Regions from separate parts of the Dechloromonas sp. A34 genome, predicted to be linked through region 3. Evidence: predicted binding sites of a transcription regulator. Region 3 holds the regulator's gene; each other region holds the start of a gene.
The links. The regulator sigma-54, encoded in region 3, starts transcription at its own class of promoters, with help from an activator protein. The targets are predictions, from matches to a motif close to TGGCACGCTTNCTGCTNA.
Positions count from the first base shown of each region.

Region 1 (7,020 bases), 1.7 Mb from region 3:
GTACGGCTATTTGCAGAGCATCCTGCTCTGGGCCTTGCAGTACGCGTTTCAACGCATCCAGGCGGGAAGGCGTTTCCAGCTTGAGTTGGCCGATATCCTGGTCATAGATTTGGATTTTTCGACAGGCCAAGCCCAGCAGGCGGTCGATCGCCACCTGATAGTCACTCCAGGATGTAATCAATTCACGAGCCATAGCGCTTAGTGTAACCGATTGATAGAATTCGTGCTTTTTCGGAGCTGACCGTGCCGATCGGGATCATCGAATCGCTGGATCACGAAGCGAGGGGTATCACCCGCCTCGAAGGCAAGACTGTATTTGTCGATAGCGCCCTGCCCGGGGAGACCGTTGAATATGCCAGCTTTCGGCGAAAACCGAGCTACGAGTTGGCACATCTGGTTGCTGTTCTAAAGCCTTCGACGGCACGGGTGATTCCGCGTTGTGTGCATTACGGCGTTTGCGGCGGCTGCGCCATGCAGCATATGGAGCCATCGGCTCAGGTCGCAGCCAAGCAACGGGTGCTGGAAGACAGCCTTTGGCATATCGGGCGCGTTCGACCGGAGACCATTTTGCCGCCGATTCACGGCGCGCCCTGGGGATATCGGCATCGGGCGCGGCTCGCTGTACGTAAGGTGGCAAAAAAAGGTGGGGTGCTGGTCGGTTTTCATGAGCGGCGCAGTAGCTACATCACCGACATGCGGGGATGCGATGTATTGCCGCCGCATGTTTCGGCATTGCTCGTGCCTTTGCGCGAATTGTTCGCTGTGCTGTCGGTCGCCGAGCGCTTGCCGCAGGTAGAAATCGCTGTTGGCGAGAAATGTACTGCTCTGCTTCTGCGTATCCTGGAGCCGCTGAATGCTCGCGACGAACAACTTCTGCGCGATTTTGCCGATCGCCACGATATCGTGTTCTATCTGCAACCGAAAGGACCGGATACAGCTTATCGTTTCTATCCGGTGCCAGGGCCGCGCCTGTCGTACACCTTGCCCGAGTTTGATCTTGAGCTGGATTTTCGGCCAACCGATTTCACCCAGGTCAATCATGCGGTCAATCGCCTGCTCGTCCGCCGGGCATTGCGTTTGCTCGACCCGCAAGCCGGCGAACGCATCGCCGACATGTTCTGCGGCCTCGGCAACTTCACCCTGCCGATTGCCCGTTCCGGCGCCACCGTGGTTGGTATCGAGGGTAGCGAAGCGCTGGTTCGGCGCGGGCGCGAAAGCGCAACTGAAAATGGTTTGGACGGCAATGTCGCGTTCGGTGTCGCCAATCTGTTCGAATGTACCGAGGCGTCGCTGGTCGCACTGGGGCGCTTCGACAAGATGCTGATCGATCCTCCACGCGAAGGTGCGCTTGAGCTCGTCAAGGCGTTGGGCGAGGATGCACCGCGCCGCATCGTCTACGTCTCCTGCAATCCGGCAACGCTGGCCCGCGATGCGGCCGTTCTGGTGTCGGACAAGGGTTACCGCTTTGTTGCGGCCGGAGCGGTCAACATGTTCCCGCATACGGCGCATGTCGAGTCGATCGCCGTATTCGAACGGCCATGAAAAAGGGCGGCCGTGGCCGCCCTTGTCGATTCCGTCGGGAACGGCTTAGTCGCGATCGCCCGTGAAGGCCATGATCAGGTGCAGCAGACTGACGAATACATTGTAGATGTCGAGATAGACCGCCAGAGTCGCGCTGACATAATTGGTTTCGCCACCTTGCATGATGCGGCTGATGTCATACAGGATGTAGGCCGAAAAGATCATCACGGCGGCGGCCGAAATGGCCAGCGCGAGCGCCGGAATCTGGAAGAAGATGTTAGCGAGGGCGGCGAGCAGGATGACGATCATGCCGACGAACAGGAACTTGCCCATGTTGCTGAAGTCACGCTTGCTGACGCTGGCAATACTGGCCATCGTGAAGAAGACTGCGCCGGTGCCGGCGGCCGCCATCGCAATCATCGAGCTGCCATTGGAAAAACCGAGGGCGACTTGCAGGATGCGGGAGAGCATCAGGCCCATGAAGAACGTAAAGCCGAGCAGCAGGCCAACCCCCAAGGCGCTGTTCTTGTTCTTCTCGATTCCGTACATGAAGCCCCAGGCGACGCCGAGGAAAAGCATGAATGCAATAAAGGGGCTGCCGGCCAGGAAGCTGAACTGCAGCTGGATGCCGACCAATGCGCCGATAACCGTCGGCACCATGCTCAAGGCGAGCAGCATGTAGGTGTTGCGGAGAACGCGGTTCTGTTGCAGAGCAAGGCCGGATGAGCCTTGATTGATTGTCTCGAAGTGGGTGTTCATGCGGGAAGCTCCCTTTCTGTGGATTGCTCAGCCGGTAAGACTAGCGGAGTCGGGTAGAAGTTTCAATAATTGCCTACTGAATCAGTCGGATATTCTCCGCGGCCTTTATGCTATCATGCGCGCCGTCTGGGGTCTGTGGCAGAGCGGTTGAATGCACCGGTCTTGAAAACCGGCGTGGAGAAATCCATCGTGAGTTCGAATCTCACCGGACCCGCCAGATACCAACGACAAAAGCGCCTACCCGGGCGCTTTTTTTCTGCCCGTCGGTTGGAGAACGCCTTCCCGTAAGCGTTTCCAGCCCTGCACATATTTTGTGCAGGACCAAAAGACGCTGACGAATCAGCTTTGTGCGAAGCTTGCCAAGCGCTAACCCACAAGCTTATCCACAGATTTCGGGGGTAACTGGCGGATGATGGCTTTTGTGGCCATTCACGGGTTTCCTGTAGCGTGACTACAGATCGTCAGAGTCTAATTTTGCTATTGGTCTGACATTGGTGGGGTTGAGAAAAGTAGAAAAATGACCGGAAACCATTCTTGTTGCCAATTTTTAGTCGAGAAATCTTACATATTGTTTGTGATTTGTGAATTTCGGCAATTCGCAAAAATTCAAAAAACGTTCTGAATCAATTGTATGGTGTGTATTTCGGGTGGCTGGCGTACTTGTTGCTGATAAGGCTTGCGCGTCATGTGCCCGGCGCAAGCAGCGTTATCCCAATCGAGGTCAAGCCATGAAATTTCTCTTACTCCCTTTGCTGACGGCGGTGGCCTTGTCCGTTTTTGCACCCTGGGCGCAGGCGGGAACTGTCACGGTCACATTTGCCGGCACGGTCAGTGGCTATTGGTCACTACCGATTGTCGAGGATGATTTTCCGATTGGCACTTCAGTTGGAATGACCCTAGTTTATGGCGACGGGTTTATCGGTCTGCCGGCATCTCAGCTTTATCTGGGGATGAGTACAACGGCAAGTGGAACCCTGACACTCGGCTCCTCCAGTTACATGCTCAACGCCATGGAACTGACGTCCTATAGCTTTGGCTCCACTCTTGATGATCCTGCGCCAATTATGAGTTTTCATGTGACTGGTACGGGCCCGGCTACGGACGAAAATGAGCCGTTCTCAGGGCTAATGTTCTCGATATTCAACAGCAATCCTCAGGGAGGCGCCCCCCTTGTCGGCTTTGGGAACGTGAATTGGATGGTCGCAGATAACGGCTACCTGTTTGCATCGGGTAGTTCGAGCTATGTTCAGATCGAGAATCCGATTCCGGAACCGTCTTCCTTGTTGTTAACCCTGGCGGGGCTGGCGTTGTTGAGGCGGCGCTTCCCTAGAACTTGAAAATCGGCGCGGGGAAACCCCTCGTGCTTCGAATCACACCGGACCCACCAGATACCAAAGACATAAGCGCCAATTCTGGCGCTTTTTTTGTGCCCATCGATTGGAAAAGGCCTTCCTGCAAGCGTTTTCAGCATTGCATATATTTTGTGCAGGACCAAAAAACGCTGATGAATCAGCTTTGTGCGAAGCTTGCCAAGCGCTAACCCACAAGCTTATCCACAGATTTCGGGGGTAACTGTTGGCGCAGAGCCGGAGTCTGTTCGGAAAATTGTTATACTGTAAAAATGAACAGCATTCGTCGAATTGCCCACCTCGATATGGATGCCTTTTTCGCATCAGTCGAATTGCTGCGTTACCCGGAACTGCGCGGGCAGCCGGTGGTGGTTGGCGGACGTAATGTCCATCGGCCGTTGGAGCAGGTCGATGGCAGCCGGTGTTTTGCGCGTCTGCGTGATTATGTCGGTCGTGGCGTGATCACCACGTCGACCTACGAGGCCAGGGCTCTTGGCGTGCATTCGGGGATGGGGCTGATGAAGGCGGCGCGACTCGCGCCCGATGCCATTCTTCTGCCCGCCAATTTCGATGCTTATCGTGACTGCTCGCGCCGTTTCAAGGATGCGGTAGCGACAATTGCGCCGCAGATCGAGGACCGGGGTATTGATGAGATCTATATTGATCTCAGCGACTTGGCGGAAGAGACCGAATCGCTGGCGCTACGGATCAAACAAGCCGTATTTGAAGCTACAGGGCTGACCTGTTCGATTGGCATTACCCCAAACAAGCTGCTCTCGAAAATCTGTTCGGATCTGGACAAGCCGGATGGTCTCACCATCCTCGGCATGGACGAGGTTCCGAACCGGATCTGGCCGCTGCCCGCCAGGAAAATCAACGGGATCGGCCCCAAGGGCACGGAGCGGCTGAGCCGACTCGGTATCCATACAATCGGCGAACTGGCGGCGACCCCGGTGGAATTTCTGGTCCGCCAGTTTGGCCGGACTACCGGCGCTTGGCTGCACCGGATCGCGCATGGCATTGATGAGCGGCAACTGCTGGCCGATTCGGCGCCCAAGTCGATCAGCCGCGAAAGCACCTTCGAGCGCGATTTGCATGCCAGGCAGGACAGGAATGAGTTGTCGGAGATTTTCACGTCCTTGTGCGTGCGCGTGGCGGATGACCTGAAGCGGAAAGGTTATACCAGCCGAACCATCGGCATCAAGCTGCGCTACGCCGATTTCCACTCAGTGACCAGGGATGTCACGTTACCCGTTGAAGTGAGTGAGGCGGAGGAGATTCGCAAGGCGGCAGGGGAGTGTCTGAAACGCGTTCCCTTGGCACAGAAAATCAGGTTGCTCGGTGTGCGGGCCGGCGGTTTAATTCCTTGCAATCAAGCCAAGCTTGAGGTTTGCCCGGTGCAGGCGGAATTGCCGTTTTAGTCTGCCCAGGATGGTTTAGGTGTGCGGGCGAGGGGAGCAAGTGGTGAAAATTAAAATATTTTTTGCATTTGGTGCGCAACGCATAGCCCTGTCCTCTGGTCAAATGAAGTAGCAAGATGAATGGTCGGGTCGGCTTCACCGGCCGGGCTTGGCTGTCAGGCCGGTGAATTTGCTTTGCTTGTCCTGCTTCGAATTGCTGCTCGCGATCGCTTGATTGTTTCTCGTTGCCATCGAGTTTTAAGCCCGTTGGGCGGGAGGTGCCATGTGAACCTGTTCAACAGAATCCCCGGCTTCGTGGTGACGCCGCCGGGAATGGAGCGCCGGGTGCTGGCCCTGCTGCCGAAGGCGCTGGTCGTAGGCAGCCTGCTGCTTGCCCTGCCATCATTGGTGATACGCCTGTTGGTGAACGATGCGTTGGAATTGGGCACGTCGACACTAGTGTCTACGGTCGACATCTATGGCATCAGCCTACTGCTCCTGCATTGGGCCGTGGTGATCACCGTGGCCATCGCGGCCTTCATTGTCATGGTCATGAAAGGCCCGGCCTATGTGGCCGATCCTTACCCGTTGATTGAAACCGATGAACCCAGCCCCTCAAAGCTGCAGGAAGTCCCCGACCTCGACTGATCTCGCCATGGTGTCGGCGTAGCCCAGATCGATCAAGGCTCTGGTGTAGGGCTGTTCGAATAGCAGGTAGCTAGTAAGTGCGCCACCGTGGCGGTTCATCGCGCCGACGCCGCGCAGCAAACCCCGGACCGCCCAAGGCAAAGCTCTGGCATGTTCGGCCGCGATGCGATCCAGCCGGTCGGAGGGGGCGATGACTAATGTCTTGATGGGGCGGAGCGGGATGCCCGTATGCTGGCGAATCTCCGGCGGTATTGCCGAAAGCGTCTGGTTGATGCGCTGCATGCGTTCGATATCGACGGCGAGGCCGTCGAGAAAGATACTGGAGAGGGCGTGACCGGCAATCTGGGCGAGCGAGGGGTGCATGTCGACGCGTTGTCGATCCTGATGTTCGTTCTTCCGGCTGGCGCCGATTATCAATACCCGCTCGGCGCCAAGGTGGATGGCTGGGGAGATCGGTGCCAGCTGGCGCATCGAGCCATCGCCAAAGTACTCGCGGTGAATCCGGGTGGCGGGAAAAATGAAGGGGATCGCGCTTGAGGCGAGCAGGTGATTGACGCCAATCCGCGAGCGAATGCCCATGCGTTGGACCCGGCGCCAGGGCTGGGCTGACGGGTGCGCCTGGAAGAAGCTGATGCTTTCTCCCGATTCGTAGCCGGAGGCAGAAATGCTGACGGCGTGCAGTACGCCTTTATTGATCGAGCGCTCGATGCCTTTAAAGTCGAGGTGGCGGGTGAGCAGGTCATGGAGCGGCGAGTTGTCGAGCAGCGAGCGCGGCGGGTTGCGGGTTAGCCAGCCGAGGGCCAGCAGCGACATCCAGCGGACGCCAGAGAGACCGATGCCAAGCGCGTCGGCGCGATAGATGTCGCCCGCGTGCATGTTGCGCCAGACGCTGGCCAGGATGGCGACCGCCTTGCCGAAGTTGTCGGCCAGGCAGGCAATACCTGCCGCGTTGATGGCCCCGGCCGATGTTCCGCAGAGGATGGGGAAAGGATTATGGTGGCGGTTTGTCGACAGCTTGGAAACTGCGGCCAGAACGCCGACCTGGTACGCGGCGCGGGCTCCGCCGCCAGTCAGGATCAGCGCGGTCCGGGGCGATTGTTGACGAGCGGCGCTGTCCATGTCGATGGTGCGTTCAGCTGGCGAAGGCCAAACCTGCGCCCGGTGGTCGATGCGATCCCATGTCCCCTCCTGTTGGCATCGGAACCGATGCTATTGCTTTATTGGAGCAGTATAGGGAGAACTGAAGTTCTGCTCAATCGAGGCGGGAGCGAACGGCATCGGCCCAGCAGTTGGGCGTTTCGTAGAGGCGAACCTGTTCGAGTTGTAAATGGTTGCCATAGGTG
Region 1 covers NZ_CP102486.1:1,643,740-1,650,759, forward strand. The annotation lists gene NQE15_RS08315 (hypothetical protein) at 1-154, opposite strand, end outside; gene rlmD (23S rRNA (uracil(1939)-C(5))-methyltransferase RlmD) at 244-1,542, shown strand; gene NQE15_RS08325 (Bax inhibitor-1/YccA family protein) at 1,588-2,280, opposite strand; tRNA gene NQE15_RS08330 (tRNA-Ser) at 2,410-2,497, shown strand; gene NQE15_RS08335 (PEP-CTERM sorting domain-containing protein) at 3,009-3,617, shown strand; gene dinB (DNA polymerase IV) at 3,902-5,050, shown strand; gene NQE15_RS08345 (hypothetical protein) at 5,315-5,677, shown strand; gene NQE15_RS08350 (patatin-like phospholipase family protein) at 5,645-6,796, opposite strand; gene queD (6-carboxytetrahydropterin synthase QueD) at 6,930-7,020, opposite strand, start outside.
Region 1: a site for sigma-54 is predicted at 2,933-2,950, ahead of NQE15_RS08335 (PEP-CTERM sorting domain-containing protein). Genes of this name have one in related genera too.

Region 2 (7,020 bases), 1.2 Mb from region 3:
GCATTGACGTTGGTGCAGACGCTGCCCAGTTCGTCGCGCCGTCCGGTTGGCGGGATGCGGGCGCCGATAACGCCGTTGGCGACTTCCTCGGCGACACGGCTGATCTGCTGCAACGGGGTCAGGGCGACCGACAGCTTGCGCAGGTAGAGCAGGCCGCTGCCGATACCGAAGCCCAGCAACAGCACGACCCAGACGGCGTCGAGCACTTGCCAGCCATGCGTCGCCATGCCGACGAGACCGGCGATCAGCAGCAGGATGTTCAGGAAAATGACTTCGACGACGGCGTTGGAGAGGAAGGGCGAACGCTGCATGGGCAATCCGGAAGATAAAAAGATACTTATATTATCCCGGCGCCTTGTTACGGCGCCGGGTCAGTCGCTGAAAAGGTGCGCCGGATGGTGGTTTAGAACTGCTTGACCTCGATGTTCAGGGTCTGGATGCGGTAGGCGATCTGGCGCGGCGTCATGCCCAGGATGCGGGCCGCCTTGGCCTGGACCCAGCCGGCCTGCTCGAGGGCGGCAATGACGCGCTCCTTTTCCGACAGGTTCGGGTCGTCGATATCGACTTCGGCGGCCGGGCTGGCCGTGGCCGGCGCCATGCTGCGTTGCGGCCGGGGCGGCGTGCGTTCGCGGGCGCTCGGGAAGCGGATCAGGTCGACATCGATGTGGCCGTCCTCGGAGAGCACGGCGGCGCGTTCCAGGCAGTTTTCCAGTTCACGGACATTGCCCGGCCACTCATGGCTGGCCAGCCGGCGCTGCGCCATGTCGGTCAGGCTGAGCTTGCGCTTTTGGTCGTTGCCGATCTTGGTCAGCAGATGGCGGGCGATTTCAGGGATGTCCTCGATCCGCTCGCGCAGCGGCGGCAGGAACAGCGGCATGACGTTCAGCCGGTAGAACAAGTCTTCGCGGAAGTCACCCATGTCGACTGCAGTTTCGAGATCGCGGTGGGTGGCGGCGATGATCCGCACATCGACCTTGATCGTCTTGCTGCCGCCGACCCGTTCGAACTCGCCTTCCTGCAGGATGCGCAGCAGCTTGGCCTGGAAGGGTGGTGAGACTTCGCCGATTTCATCGAGGAAGAGGGTGCCGCCGTGGGCCTGTTCGAAGCGTCCCTTGCGTGATTCGACGGCACCGGTGAAGGCGCCACGCTCATGGCCGAAAAGTTCGGATTCAAGCAGGTTCTCGGGTAGCGCCGCGCAGTTCAGGCGGACCATGGCATTGCGGGCGCGCGGCGAGTTGTAGTGAATGGCGTTGGCGATCAGTTCCTTGCCGGTCCCGGTTTCACCGCGGATCAGCACTGTGGTGTTCCATTTGGCGACCATCCGCGCCTGGTCGAAAACCCGGCGCATCACCGCCGAACGGCCGACCATGCTGTCGAAACCGAACTGGTGGCGGACGGTGCGTCGCAGCAGGTCGCGTTCTTCGAGCAGGGTCGATTTTTCCTGGGCGACTTCGAGCGACAGGCGCAGGCTCTGGCCGATCAGGTTGGCGACCATCTCGACGAACTGGGCTCGTTCCTCAAGCAGGCCGTCGTCCTCGGCTTCGGGCTGGACGGCGAGAACGCCCTGGAGGTTGCCGCCGACCTTGATCGGCACGGCGATGAAGGGCAGTTCCGGCAGATAGACCTTCTCCCGGTTCAGGAAGCGCGGCTCGTCGGCGACGCGTACCAGCTTGATGGTGCGCGGCTTTTCGAGGACCAGGCCGATCATGCCTTCGCCCGGTCCGTACTGGGCAGCGTCGGAATCCGGGCCGTCCGGGTTGTAGATGGTATGGATGTTCAGATTGCCGGTCTCCGGATCGACGACGCTGATCAGGCCGCGCGCCAGGCCGGCTTCGTCGTGCAGGACGCGCAGCACGTCGCGCAATGAATCCTTGAAGGCCAGCGAACGGCTGAGCACCTGGCTAACGGCGTAGAGCGCCGAAAGCAACAGGATGTTCAGCTCGTGCGTTCGGCAGAAGCCACCGGGCGGCGGGCACTCGGCATCGGCGTTGGCGCTGTGAATGATGTGTTCGTGCATATGCTGTTCTCGTTATTTATTGTTATTAGATCGGGTCGCCATCGATGCGGAACTCGACGATGGCGGCACAACCGCCGCTCGGGCTTTCGTCGAGATCGATGATGCCGCCGTGATCGGCCACCACCTGCTGGACGCGCGACAGCCCGGTGCCGATGTGGCGGCCACTGCCGCCCTTGGCCGTGAAGAAGGGCTCGAAGGCCTTGTGCCGCCAGTCTTCCGGGATGCCGGGGCCGCTGTCGAGAACCGAGACGATGATGCACTCGTGGTCGACGGCGCTGGTCAGGCTCAGCTCGCGGTGTTTCCAGCCCTTGACGTTCATCGCCTCGATGGCGTTGTCGACCAGGGCTTTGAACAACATGCGCAGTTGCAGCGGGCGGCCGAGGATCGGCGGCAGCGTCGCCGCCGGCTGCCAGTCGACGGTGACACCGGCACCGAGCAGGCGCGGCGTGCTGACTTCGAGCACGTCGCGCAGGATTTCATTGACATTGACGCGAACCACGATCTCCTGCGGGCTCTGCGGGATGACCTTGCGCAGCGACTCGAGGTGCTCGCGGCTGCTGCTCAGCGCCTGTTGCAACATCTCGGCGGCGGCCGGGTCGCGGCGCTGGAGCACCGAAATGGCCGAGGCCATGACGTTCATCGGTTCCTCGAGCCGGAAGATCGCCGCCGACAGGCCCTCGCGGATCGCCGCGGTGCGTTCTTCCTCGGCCAGCACGGCCTGCAGGACGGCGGCGCGGGTGCGTTCCTGTTCGTCGCGCAGGTTGGTGACGTCGGCAATGGCGAGCAGCAGTCCGGGCTGGCCGGTGGCGCAGAAGTAGCTGTCGGCGCAGTTGCTTTGCATGTCGATCACCGAGGTGGTCACCGACAGCCAGCGGGCGCGCCCGGCCGGACGGTCGATGCGCACTTCGCGGTTGAAGAAGCTGCAACCTTTGGGGTTGCCGGCCAGCGATTCGCGCCACATCGGGGCCAGGCTGTCGAGCAGCATGTGCGCCGGCTCCTTGACCCCGAGATCGGTGACCAGCTTCTTGTATTCCAGGTTGTCGAGCAGCACGCGGGCGCTCGGGTCGAGCAGGGCGATCGCGATCGGCGCCGCATCGACCACCGATTCGATCAGGTGCTTCTGGTTTTGCACCGCCCGCTCTAGTTGGTGCAGTTCCGTGATGTCGCGGTGCATGCCGAGGTAGTGCGTGGTGATTCCCGTGCTATCGACGACCGGCGAGATGGTCAGTTCGGCCAGGTAGAGGTCGCCGTTCTTTCTGCGGTTGAGCAGCTTGCCGGACCAGGGCTTCTGGGCCGATAGCTCACCCCACATCGCCTGGTAGATTTCGCCTGAGGTCGTGTGGTTGGAGAGCACCGATTCGTTCTGGCCGACGATTTCGTCGCGGCCATAGCCGGTGACCCGGGAGAAGGCTTCGTTGGCGAAAAGGATCTTGGCTTTCTGGTCGGTGATCGAAATCGCCAGGTCGGCCTGATCCACCGCCTGGCGATAGGCTTCGGAAGGCAGTGTCAATTCCTGCTTGGTATCTGTACAGGCTTGGGCAAGCGGTGTGACCGACATGAACGGGCTCCTCGATAGATCGTTTTTTACTGATTAGCAGAATCCGTGCCGCTTTGCCTGGGCAAGGCCGATGGCGGCCTGTCGTCAGGCTTTCGGGGGAAATGCGACGAAATGTCTGTCGGCTTTGTGACATTTGTTTCCCGCAAAAACGCCCTGTTTTGGTGCGCATGCTTCAGAAGGCCGCATCGCTGTGGGGTTTTGTTGTCCGGGCGCTGCTTGGCATGCCTTATGCAGTGAGGGCAGGGGAAAAACCTGGAATCTCACAACCATGAGCGAATTTCTCTTACTGCTGCTATCCACCGCCCTGGTCAATAACGTGGTGCTGATCAAGTTCCTTGGCCTCTGCCCGGTGATGGGCGTTTCCAAGAGTGTGGACAGCGCTCTCGGCATGGGGCTGGCGACCACCTTCGTCATCACGCTGGCCGCCGGTGCCTCCTGGATGCTCGATAACTGGATGCTGCAGCCCTTCGGCCTGGGCTACCTGCGCATCCTGACCTTCATCCTGGTTATTGCGGCGGTCGTGCAATTTACCGAGATGTTCATCAAGAAGGCCAGCCCCGGCCTCTACCAGTCTCTCGGCATCTACCTGCCGCTGATCACCACCAACTGCGCCGTGCTCGGCGTCGCGCTGCTCAACGTCGAGCAGAAGTTCAGCCTGTTCAAGAGCCTGCTCTACGGCTTCGGTTCGGCGCTTGGCTTCACCATCGTTTTGCTCATCTTTGCCGGCCTGCGCGAGCGCGTCGCCCTGGCCCGTGTCCCGGGCGCCTTTGCCGGCGCGCCGATTGCGTTCGTCACCATCAGCCTGCTCGCCCTTGCTTTCATGGGCTTCTCGGGCCTGAACGTCTAAGGGAGATAGAAAATGACCCCCACGCTCACCTTGTTCGCTGCCCCCCCAAGGGGGCGCCGCCTCCCTCGGGGCGGCCCATCGGGAGGCTTGACATGATCGCCGCCATTCTCAGCCTGACCATCCTCGGTGCCGCACTCGGCATCATCCTCGGCATCGCCAACAAGTTCCTGCAGGTCGAGGGCAACCCGGTGGTCGATGAACTGATCGCCATGATGCCCGGTTCGAATTGCGGGCAGTGCGGGTTCCCCGGTTGCTCCGGGGCCGCGACGGCGATTGTCGACGGCACCGCCGCCCCGACCTGCTGCCCGCCGGGCGGCAAGGCTCTGGCGACCTCGATCGCCGCCAAGCTGGGCTTGACTGTCGATCTCTCGGCGATGTCCGACGACGGTCCGAAGATCGCCGTCGTCGCCGAAGAGCTGTGCATCGGCTGCTGTCGCTGCATCAAGGTTTGCCCGACCGACGCCATTCTCGGCGCCGCCAAGCAGATCCACAACGTGCTGCGCGAAGCCTGCACCGGCTGCAGCAGCTGCATCGAAAAATGCCCGACCGAGGCGCTCGCCATGAAGCCGGTGCCGGTGACCCTGCAACACTGGGTCATGCCCAAGCCTTTGGCTGCGTGAGAACACCATGGGATTGATGAACCTCTTCCAGCATTTCCTCGGCGACGACTGGGGCGTTCATCCGGACGACCGCAAGCGTCCGGCAGCCGACCAGCCGGTGCGCGTCATGCCGGTTCCGGCCAAGCTCTATCTGCCGCTGCAGCAGCACCTCGGCGGCCCGGCCCGGCCGGTGGTGCTGGTTGGCCAGCACGTCAAAAAGGGCGAACTGCTGGCCGATGCCCAAGGCATGGTCTCGGCGCCGATTCATGCCCCGACTTCCGGGACGGTGGTGGCGGTAACCGAGATCACGGCGCCGCATCCTTCCGGCTTGAGCCTGCCGGCGATCATTCTCGAAGCCGACGGTGCCGACGAGTGGGTCGAACTGCACGGCTGCGCCGACCCGTTTGCACTGAGTGCAGCCGAAATCGGCCCGCGCGTCGCGGCGGCCGGTGTCGTCGGCCTCGGCGGCGCGGCATTCCCGTCGGCGGTCAAGCTGATCGGCGCCTCGCGCGCCAAGGTGACGACGCTGGTCATGAATGGCGGCGAGTGCGAGCCCTATCTCTCCTGTGACGACCGCCTGATGCGCGACCAGGCGGCCGGCATCGTCGATGGCATCCGCATCATGCTCCATGCCACCGGTGCCGGCGTCGCGCTGGTCGGCGTCGAGGACAACAAGCCGGAAGCCATTGCCGCCATGCAGGCATCGGCCAGCCCCTTCGCCAATGTGCAGATCCGGCCGATACCGGCACGCTACCCGATGGGCTCGGAAAAACAGCTGATCCAGGAACTGACCGGCATCGAAGTGCCGGCTGACGGCCGGCCGGCCGACATCGGCGTGATCGTCCATAACGTCGGCACGGCGCTCGCCGTGCGCGCCGCCGTGCGCGAAGGCAAGCCGCTGATTTCGCGGCTGGTGACCCTGAACGGTCAATGCGCCAGCCAGCCCGGCAACATCGAAGTCCGCATCGGCACTCTGGCCGAAGAAGTCATCGCCTTCGCCGGCGGTCTGAAGGGCGATGGTCTCGGCCTGGCGCGGCGGATCATGGGCGGGCCGATGATGGGCATGCAGATTCCGCACTGGCGGGTGCCGGTGGTCAAGGGCACGAGCGGCATCCTGGCTTTCGATACGGCCGAGGTCGCCGAGCAGGAGCCGAATCCGTGCATCCGCTGCGGCAGCTGCGTCAAGGCTTGTCCGATGGGCCTGCTGCCGCTCGAAATGAGCTCGCGCATCCGCAACGAAGTCTATGGTGAAGCAATCGACCTCGGTCTCAAGGACTGTATCGCCTGCGGCTGCTGCGCCTACGTCTGCCCGTCGAAGATTCCGCTGGTCCAGTTTTTTGTCCACGCCAAGGGCGAGATGGCGTCGCAGGATCGCGCCAAGCTGCGCAACGATGCGACCAAAAAAATGGCCTTGCAGCGCCAGGAACGCCTGGACCGCGAAAATCGCGAGAAGGTCGAGGCGGCTGCAAAACGCAAGGCTGAGCGAGCTGCGGCTGCGGCCGCTGCCGCCGCGCAGGCGGACCAGAGTACGGTCAGCTAGGGGCGTGTCATGGGCTTCATGAACCTTTTCCAATCCTTCCTCGGCAACGGCTGGGGGTGCATCCGGCCGACCATAAGCGGCCGGCTGCCGATCAGCCCGTCCGGCGCCTGCCGATCCCGCCGCGCCTGCACCTGATGCTGTCGCAGCATGTCGGCTCGCCGGCCCGGCCGGTGGTCATGGTTGGTCAGAAGGTTCTCAAAGGCGAGTTGATTGCTGCCGCCCAAGGCAATATCTCGGCGCCGCTGCACGCGCCGACCTCCGGCATCGTCAGCGCGATCGGCGAGATTACCGCGCCGCACGCCTCTGGTCTGCCGGGCGTAGCAATCTCCCTGGATGCCGACGGCGACGACCGCTGGCTCGACAACGAGCGGCCGGCCAACCCCTTTGCGCTGGCGCCGACGGAGATCGCCGATCTTGTCGCCGCCGCCGGGGTGGTCGGGTTGGGCGGGGCGACCTTCC
Region 2 covers NZ_CP102486.1:3,485,092-3,492,111, reverse strand. The annotation lists gene NQE15_RS17435 (methyl-accepting chemotaxis protein) at 1-311, opposite strand, end outside; gene nifA (nif-specific transcriptional activator NifA) at 404-2,017, opposite strand; gene nifL (nitrogen fixation negative regulator NifL) at 2,043-3,575, opposite strand; gene rsxA (electron transport complex subunit RsxA) at 3,844-4,422, shown strand; gene NQE15_RS17415 (RnfABCDGE type electron transport complex subunit B) at 4,515-5,042, shown strand; gene rsxC (electron transport complex subunit RsxC) at 5,050-6,561, shown strand; gene rsxC (electron transport complex subunit RsxC) at 6,618-7,020, shown strand, end outside.
Region 2: a site for sigma-54 is predicted at 3,793-3,810, ahead of rsxA (electron transport complex subunit RsxA). Genes of this name have one in related genera too.

Region 3 (7,020 bases):
TACAGCATGCCGCCCATGATGACGCCCATCTGGACGAAGTCGAGGATGGCCACCGAGAGCATGCCGCCGAAGGTGGTGTAGGTGAGGACGATGGCCGCGCCGAGGATCATTCCCGCCGTCTGGCTGACGTAGCCGCCGGTGACGACATTGAAGACCAGGCCGAGGGCCTTGATCTGGGCCGAGACCCAGCCCAGATAACTGGCCACGATACAGAGCGTGGTCAGCACTTCGACGGTGCGGTTGTAGCGCATCCGGAAGTAGTCGCCGAGGGTCAGGATGTTAAGTTTGTAGAGCTTCTTGGCGAAGAAGATGCCGGCGATGATCAGGCACAGCGAGGAACCGAAAGGATCGGCGACGACGCCGCGCAGGCCTTCCTTGACGAAGGTCGCGGAGACGCCGAACACCGCTTCGGCCCCGAACCAGGTGGTGAACACGGTGGCGGTGACGACCGGCAGCGGCAGATGGCGCCCGGCTACCGCGAAATCCTTGGCGCTATGGACGCGGGTCGCGACATAGAGGCCAATGCCGATGGAAAGCATCAGGTAGAGAACGACGAACCAGATCAGCATGATTCTCCGAGCGACGTCGGCAAGGGATTGAAAACGCGGGAATTATAAGGTTTTCGGCGGTTAGAACGGAGCGTCGCTGTGAAAGCGCAGGGCGACGGCGCTTAGCGGATGGACAAAGGCCAGATCCGTGGCATGCAAGAGCAGGCGTTCGCCGGGTTCGGGGTCCGGTCCGTAGAGTTCGTCGCCGCGGATCGGGTGGCCGAGCGCGGCCATATGGACCCGCAACTGGTGCGAACGGCCAGTCACCGGCTCCAGTTCGACCCGGCTACATCCGGTATGCGGATCGAAGCCAGATCTTCGGAATTTCGTCAGTGAGCGCTTGCCGACTTCGAAATCCACCTTTTGTCGGGGGCGGTTCGGCCAGTCGCAGATCAGCGGCAGGTCGACCTCGCCGCTCTCGCTTTCCAGGTAGCCGTCGACCACGGCGAGATAGCGCTTGTCGACCCGGCGGTCCTCGAACAATCGGGACAGCGCGCGCTGCATGGCTTCTCCGCGGGCCATCAGGAGCAGGCCTGAAGTCGACATGTCGAGCCGATGCACGGTCAGCGCATCCGGAAAATTGGCCTGGGCGCGGCTGGCCAGGCAGTCGGCCTTGTCGGCGCCGCGTCCCGGCACCGAGAGCAGCCCCGCCGGCTTGTCGAGCACGAGCAGACTGTCGTCGGCGTAGATGATGCTGAGGCCGGTATCGGCCGGCGGGGTATAGATCATCGGTGGCTCTGCTTCAGCGTGCCAGATCGGCGCCGCAGCGGCCGTTGCGGTACGGTCCGCCATCGCGATACCAGCCGCTGCCCGGAGAGGTCTGCAGGCAAACGCGGGCCCCATCGACCTTGCTGACCCACCAATACCACGGGGCGGGCCTGGCCTGGGCGAATGCTGTGGCAGCGGCCAGGGCAAGGCCGAACAGCAGTTTCCCCGAGGCCGGTGAAAGGAAAAATAATCTTGCCAAGTGACTACCTAAAATGTACTGTATTTATAACCAGTAACCTGGGGCGGCCAGAAGTGGCCGCCGAAAATATACCCGTGTTTATCGGTATTCGGCCAAAATCGCGGTTTGCCATATGCATATTTCGCGCCAAATCCGCTGATTTTCGGCTCAGCAATTTCTGTTCCATCTTCGGCCCCTGTGCCATAATCCGCTCAAATTTCGAGGTACCTCCATGGACGACAACAAGGCAAAGGCGCTCGCCGCAGCGCTGCAACAGATCGAAAAGCAGTTCGGTAAAGGCTCCATCATGAAGATGGGCGATGCCGAAATCGACGAAGGCATCCAGGTGGTGTCCACCGGATCGCTGGGTCTGGATATTGCCCTGGGCGTTGGCGGACTGCCGCGCGGCCGGGTCGTTGAAATCTACGGACCGGAATCCTCGGGCAAGACCACGCTCTGTCTGCAGGTTATCGCCGAAATGCAGAAACTCGGTGGCGTCGCCGCCTTCATCGATGCCGAACACGCCCTCGATCCGCAATATGCGCAAAAGCTCGGCGTCAATGTCGGCGACCTGCTGATCTCGCAGCCGGATACCGGCGAACAGGCCCTCGAAATCTCGGACATGCTGGTCCGCTCCGGTTCGGTCGACATCATCGTCATCGACTCGGTCGCCGCCCTCACCCCACGTGCCGAAATCGAAGGCGAAATGGGCGACCAGATGGTCGGCCTGCACGCCAGGCTGATGAGCCAGGCCCTGCGCAAGCTGACCGCCAACATCAAGAAGACCAACACCCTGGTCGTCTTCATCAACCAGATCCGGATGAAGATCGGAGTCATGTTCGGTTCGCCGGAAACGACGACCGGTGGCAATGCGCTGAAGTTCTACGCTTCCGTGCGCCTCGATATCCGCCGCATCGGCTCGATCAAGAAGGGCGATGAAGTCATCGGCAGCGAAACCAAGGTCAAGGTCGTCAAGAACAAGGTCTCGCCACCGTTCCGCGAAGCCATTTTTGACATTCTGTACGGCGAAGGTATTTCCCGCCACGGCGAAATCGTCGAAATGGGTGTCGCCCACAAGCTGGTCGAGAAATCCGGCGCCTGGTATGCCTACAAGGGCGAGAAAATCGGCCAGGGCAAGGACAACGCCCGAGAATTCCTGCGCAGCCATCCGGAAATCGCCCAGGAAATCGAGGCCGGCATCCGCGAGGCCGCCAGCACCAACGTCATCAAGCCGGTCAAGGCTGCCAAGGCTGATGTCTGATTTGCGCGTTCGTGCCCTGAAACTCTTGACCCGGCGCGAACACAGCCGGGCCGAGTTGAAGGCCAAACTCGCTGGCGCCGCCGAGTCGGAAGAGCAGCTCGCGGCCGTGCTCGACACCCTGCAAGCCCAGAATCTGCTCTCCGACCACCGCTTTGCCCGGCAACGCGTCGTGGCCCGTGCCGGCCGTTACGGTAATGCGCGGCTGAAACAGGAGTTGCGGCAGACCGGGGTCGGTGACGACGACATCGCCGCCGCCCTGCCCGAAGGCGGTGACGAGGGCGAGCGCTGCCAGTCGGTGTGGGCCAAGAAATTTGGCCAGTTGCCGCAGACCCCGGAAGAGCGGGCCAAGCAGATGCGCTTTCTGCAATACCGCGGCTTCTCGGGCGATGCCATCCGCCGGGTCATGCGCGGAGCCAGCCAATGAACGCCCCGATCTCCAAGCTCTCGGCCCATAACCTGAAAAAGCGCTACAAGGCGCGCACCGTGGTCGAGGACGTTTCGTTCGAGGTCGCCGCCGGCGAGGTTGTCGGCCTGCTCGGACCGAACGGGGCCGGCAAAACCACCTGCTTCTACATGATTGTCGGCCTGGTGCCGGCCGATGGCGGCGAGGTCTATATCGACGATGCCCGGCTGACCCATCTGCCGATGCACAGCCGGGCCAGGCAGGGTCTTTCCTACTTGCCGCAGGAGGCCTCGGTCTTCCGCAAGCTCAATGTCGAGGAAAACATCCGGGCCATCCTCGAACTGCTCAAGTTGCCCGAAGAGGAAGTCAATGACCGCCTCGAGGGTCTGCTCGGCGAACTGCATATCGGCCATGTCCGCCACGTCAACGCCGCCGCACTCTCCGGCGGTGAGCGGCGGCGGGTCGAAATCGCCCGGGCGCTGGCCACCAATCCTCGCTTCATTCTGCTCGACGAACCCTTTGCCGGCGTCGACCCGATCGCCGTCCTGGAAATTCAGAAAATCATCCGCTTCCTCAAGGAGCGCGGTATCGGTGTGCTGATCACTGACCACAACGTCCGCGAGACCCTCGGTATTTGCGACCATGCGTACATTATTAACGCTGGCCGCGTACTCGCCGCTGGACGGCCGAACGAAATCGTGGAGAATGAAAGCGTCCGCAAGGTTTATCTCGGCGAGCATTTCAAGCTCTGACCGTTAAGCAGCGCCCCTATCCCAACCGATGAAACCTGCCCTCCAACTCAAACTATCCCAGCATCTGGCGCTGACCCCCCAGTTGCAGCAGTCGATCAAGCTGCTACAGCTGTCGACGGTGGAAATGCAGCAGGAAATCGAACGCTATCTGCTCGAAAATCCGATGCTGGAGCGCGACGACGACGGTGGCAGCGAGACCTTTACCGCGGCTCAGCAGTTCGACTCGCCGCAGACCAGCGAAGGTGAGCGCGAACAGAAGGTCGAACGCGAAGAGCGCGATGCCCGCGACGACCGTGAAATGGATGTGCCATCAGCCCCCTCCGATGTCGACGACGATCGCTGGAGCTCGGATGCTGGGACCTTTACCGGTGCCGGGCGCGACGAGGACGACGATAGCGATGCCCAGGACATTCATGCCGGCACCATCAGCCTGCGCGATCATCTCGGCTGGCAACTGGGCATGACCCAGCTGACCGAGCGCGATCGTGCCCTGGTCCGCTTCCTGATCGAAGCCCTCGACGATGACGGCTACCTGTCGGCTTCCTTGCTGGAACTTCTTGAAACTCTGCCGCCGGAATACGAGATCGAGCTCGAAGAGCTCGAAATCGCCCTGCATCATATCCAGCACTTCGATCCGACCGGGATTGGCGCGCGCAGCCCGCAGGAATGCCTGGCCCTGCAACTCAAGGCCCTGCAGCCCTGTGCCGAACAGCCGTTGGCCCTGGCCATCGTCGAAAAGCACCTCGAGTTGCTGGCCGCCCGGGATTTCGTCAAGATTCGCCGCCTGACCGGCTGCGACGACGAGGCGCTGCGCGCGGCGCACGCTCTGATCACTCGTCTGAATCCGCGGCCGGGGGCCGGTTTTGCCCAGGTCGAGGCGCGCTACATTACGCCTGACGTCATCGTCAAAAAGCTCAAGAACAAGTGGACGGCCTACATCAATCCGGATGCCTATCCCCGCCTGCGCATCAACCGCCTGTATGCCGAGATACTCTCCCGCCAGCGCCGGGGCAATGGCAACCTGACCGGCCAGTTGCAGGAGGCCCGCTGGTTGATCAAGAACGTCCAGCAGCGCTTCGAGACCATCCACCGCGTAACCCAGGCCATCGTCGATCGCCAGCGCCAGTTTTTCGAGCATGGCGAAGTCGCCATGCGGCCGCTGGTGTTGCGCGAAATCGCCGACATTCTCGGCCTGCATGAATCGACCGTCTCCCGCGTCACCAGCCAGAAATACATGGCGACGCCGCGGGGCATTTTTGAGCTGAAATACTTCTTCGGTAGCCATGTTGCTACCGACACCGGCGGAGCTTGTTCCGCCACCGCCATCCGCGCTCTGATCAAGCAGTTGATCGGAGCCGAGGACGGCAAGAAGCCCTTGTCGGATAGTCAATTATCCGAAATACTAGGCCAGCAGGGAATCGTTGTCGCCCGACGCACGGTAGCCAAATACCGCGAGTCGCTCAACATCCCGCCGGTCAATTTACGCAAGACCCTGTAGAGAGAGGAGAAAACATGAATCTGCAGATCGCTGGTCACCACATCGAAGTTACCCCCGCCTTGCGCGAGTACGTGGAAAACAAGCTGGATCCCGTGGTTCGCCATTTTGACAAGGTAACCGGTGTGAGCGTCGTCCTGTCTGTCGAGAAACTCAAACAGAAGGCCGAAGTTACCGTCCATGTGCCCGGCAAGGACATGCATGTCGAAGAATCCGGCGACGATCTCTATGCCGCCATCGACGCCATGTTCGACAAGCTGGATCGCCAGGTTCTCAAATACAAGCAAAAAGTGCAGGATCACCATCGCGGTGAAAAGCCTGCGCTCGACGTTGCTGAATAAGCGCCGATCGGCCGCAGCGCTGTAGCTGCGGCCCCTTGCTTTACCCCTTCCCCTTATGAACCCTCTAAGCAACATTCTGTCGGCCTCGCAGGTGCTTCTCGACTTTGAGGCCAGCAGCAAGAAACGGGTCTTTGAACAGGCCGGCCAGCTCTTCGAGTCGCATCTCGGCTTGGCGCGCTCGGTTATATTCGACAGCCTGTTTGCCCGTGAGAAACTCGGCTCGACCGGACTTGGTCAGGGCATTGCCATTCCTCATGGCCGGATCAAGGGTCTGAAAAATGCGGCCGGTGCCTTCCTGCGCCTGGCGACTCCGGTCCCTTTCGATTCACCCGATGGCCGCCCGGTCAATCTGCTCTTTGTCCTTCTGGTGCCCGAACAGGCCACCGAAGAGCATCTTCAGATTCTCTCCGAGCTGGCCCAGCGTTTTGCCGATCGCGCCTTCCGCGATGCACTGCAGGCCGCCCCGGACCCGGCGTCCGTCGTCGCGCTCTTTCAGTCCTGATCAACGCTCGTGCGCCATATCAGTCTGACCCAGCTCTACGACGATAACCGCGAAAAGCTGCTGTTGAGCTGGGTGATCGGCCAACAGACCGAACGCCGGATCGAGATCAAGCTTTCGAACAATTACGGGGCAGATGTTGTCGGCCATATCAACATCATTCATCCCGAGCGCCTGCAAGTCCTTGGCTTTGCCGAGTACGAGTGGGCTGAGCGCATCGGTGAGCGGCGTTTCGGCCAGATGTTCACCGACTTGCTCAGCGCCCAGCCACCCGCGGTCATCGTTGCCGACGGACTGGTTCCTCCCGATCTGGTGACGGATGCGTGTACGCAGTCCGGTACCCCCCTGATTCTCTCGCCCAAGCCTTGCTCGGCGGTGATCGACCTGCTGCGCATCTACCTCTCGGCTCGCCTGGCAGACACCGTCAACCTACATGGCGTCTTCATGGATGTGCTGGGCATGGGCGTTCTGATCACCGGCGATTCCGGCGTCGGCAAATCCGAGCTTGCCCTTGAACTGATCTCCCGCGGCCATGGCCTGGTGGCTGATGATGTCGTCGAAATGGCGCGCATAGCACCAGCGACGATTGATGGCCGGTGTCCCGGCATGTTGCGGGATTTCCTCGAGGTACGCGGTCTCGGGCTGCTCAATATCCGTACCATCTTTGGTGAAACTGCTTCGCGCCGAAAAATGCGGCTGAAACTGATCGTCCATTTGCAGAAGACGGTTGCTGCAGGCGATGCACCCCGTTTACCGCTCGATGCCCAGACCCAGG
Region 3 covers NZ_CP102486.1:4,711,552-4,718,571, reverse strand. The annotation lists gene NQE15_RS23510 (sodium:solute symporter family protein) at 1-569, opposite strand, end outside; gene NQE15_RS23505 (pseudouridine synthase) at 630-1,277, opposite strand; gene NQE15_RS23500 (hypothetical protein) at 1,291-1,515, opposite strand; gene recA (recombinase RecA) at 1,727-2,755, shown strand; gene recX (recombination regulator RecX) at 2,748-3,179, shown strand; gene lptB (LPS export ABC transporter ATP-binding protein) at 3,176-3,910, shown strand; gene NQE15_RS23480 (RNA polymerase factor sigma-54) at 3,939-5,408, shown strand; gene hpf (ribosome hibernation-promoting factor, HPF/YfiA family) at 5,423-5,746, shown strand; gene ptsN (PTS IIA-like nitrogen regulatory protein PtsN) at 5,802-6,248, shown strand; gene hprK (HPr(Ser) kinase/phosphatase) at 6,258-7,020, shown strand, end outside.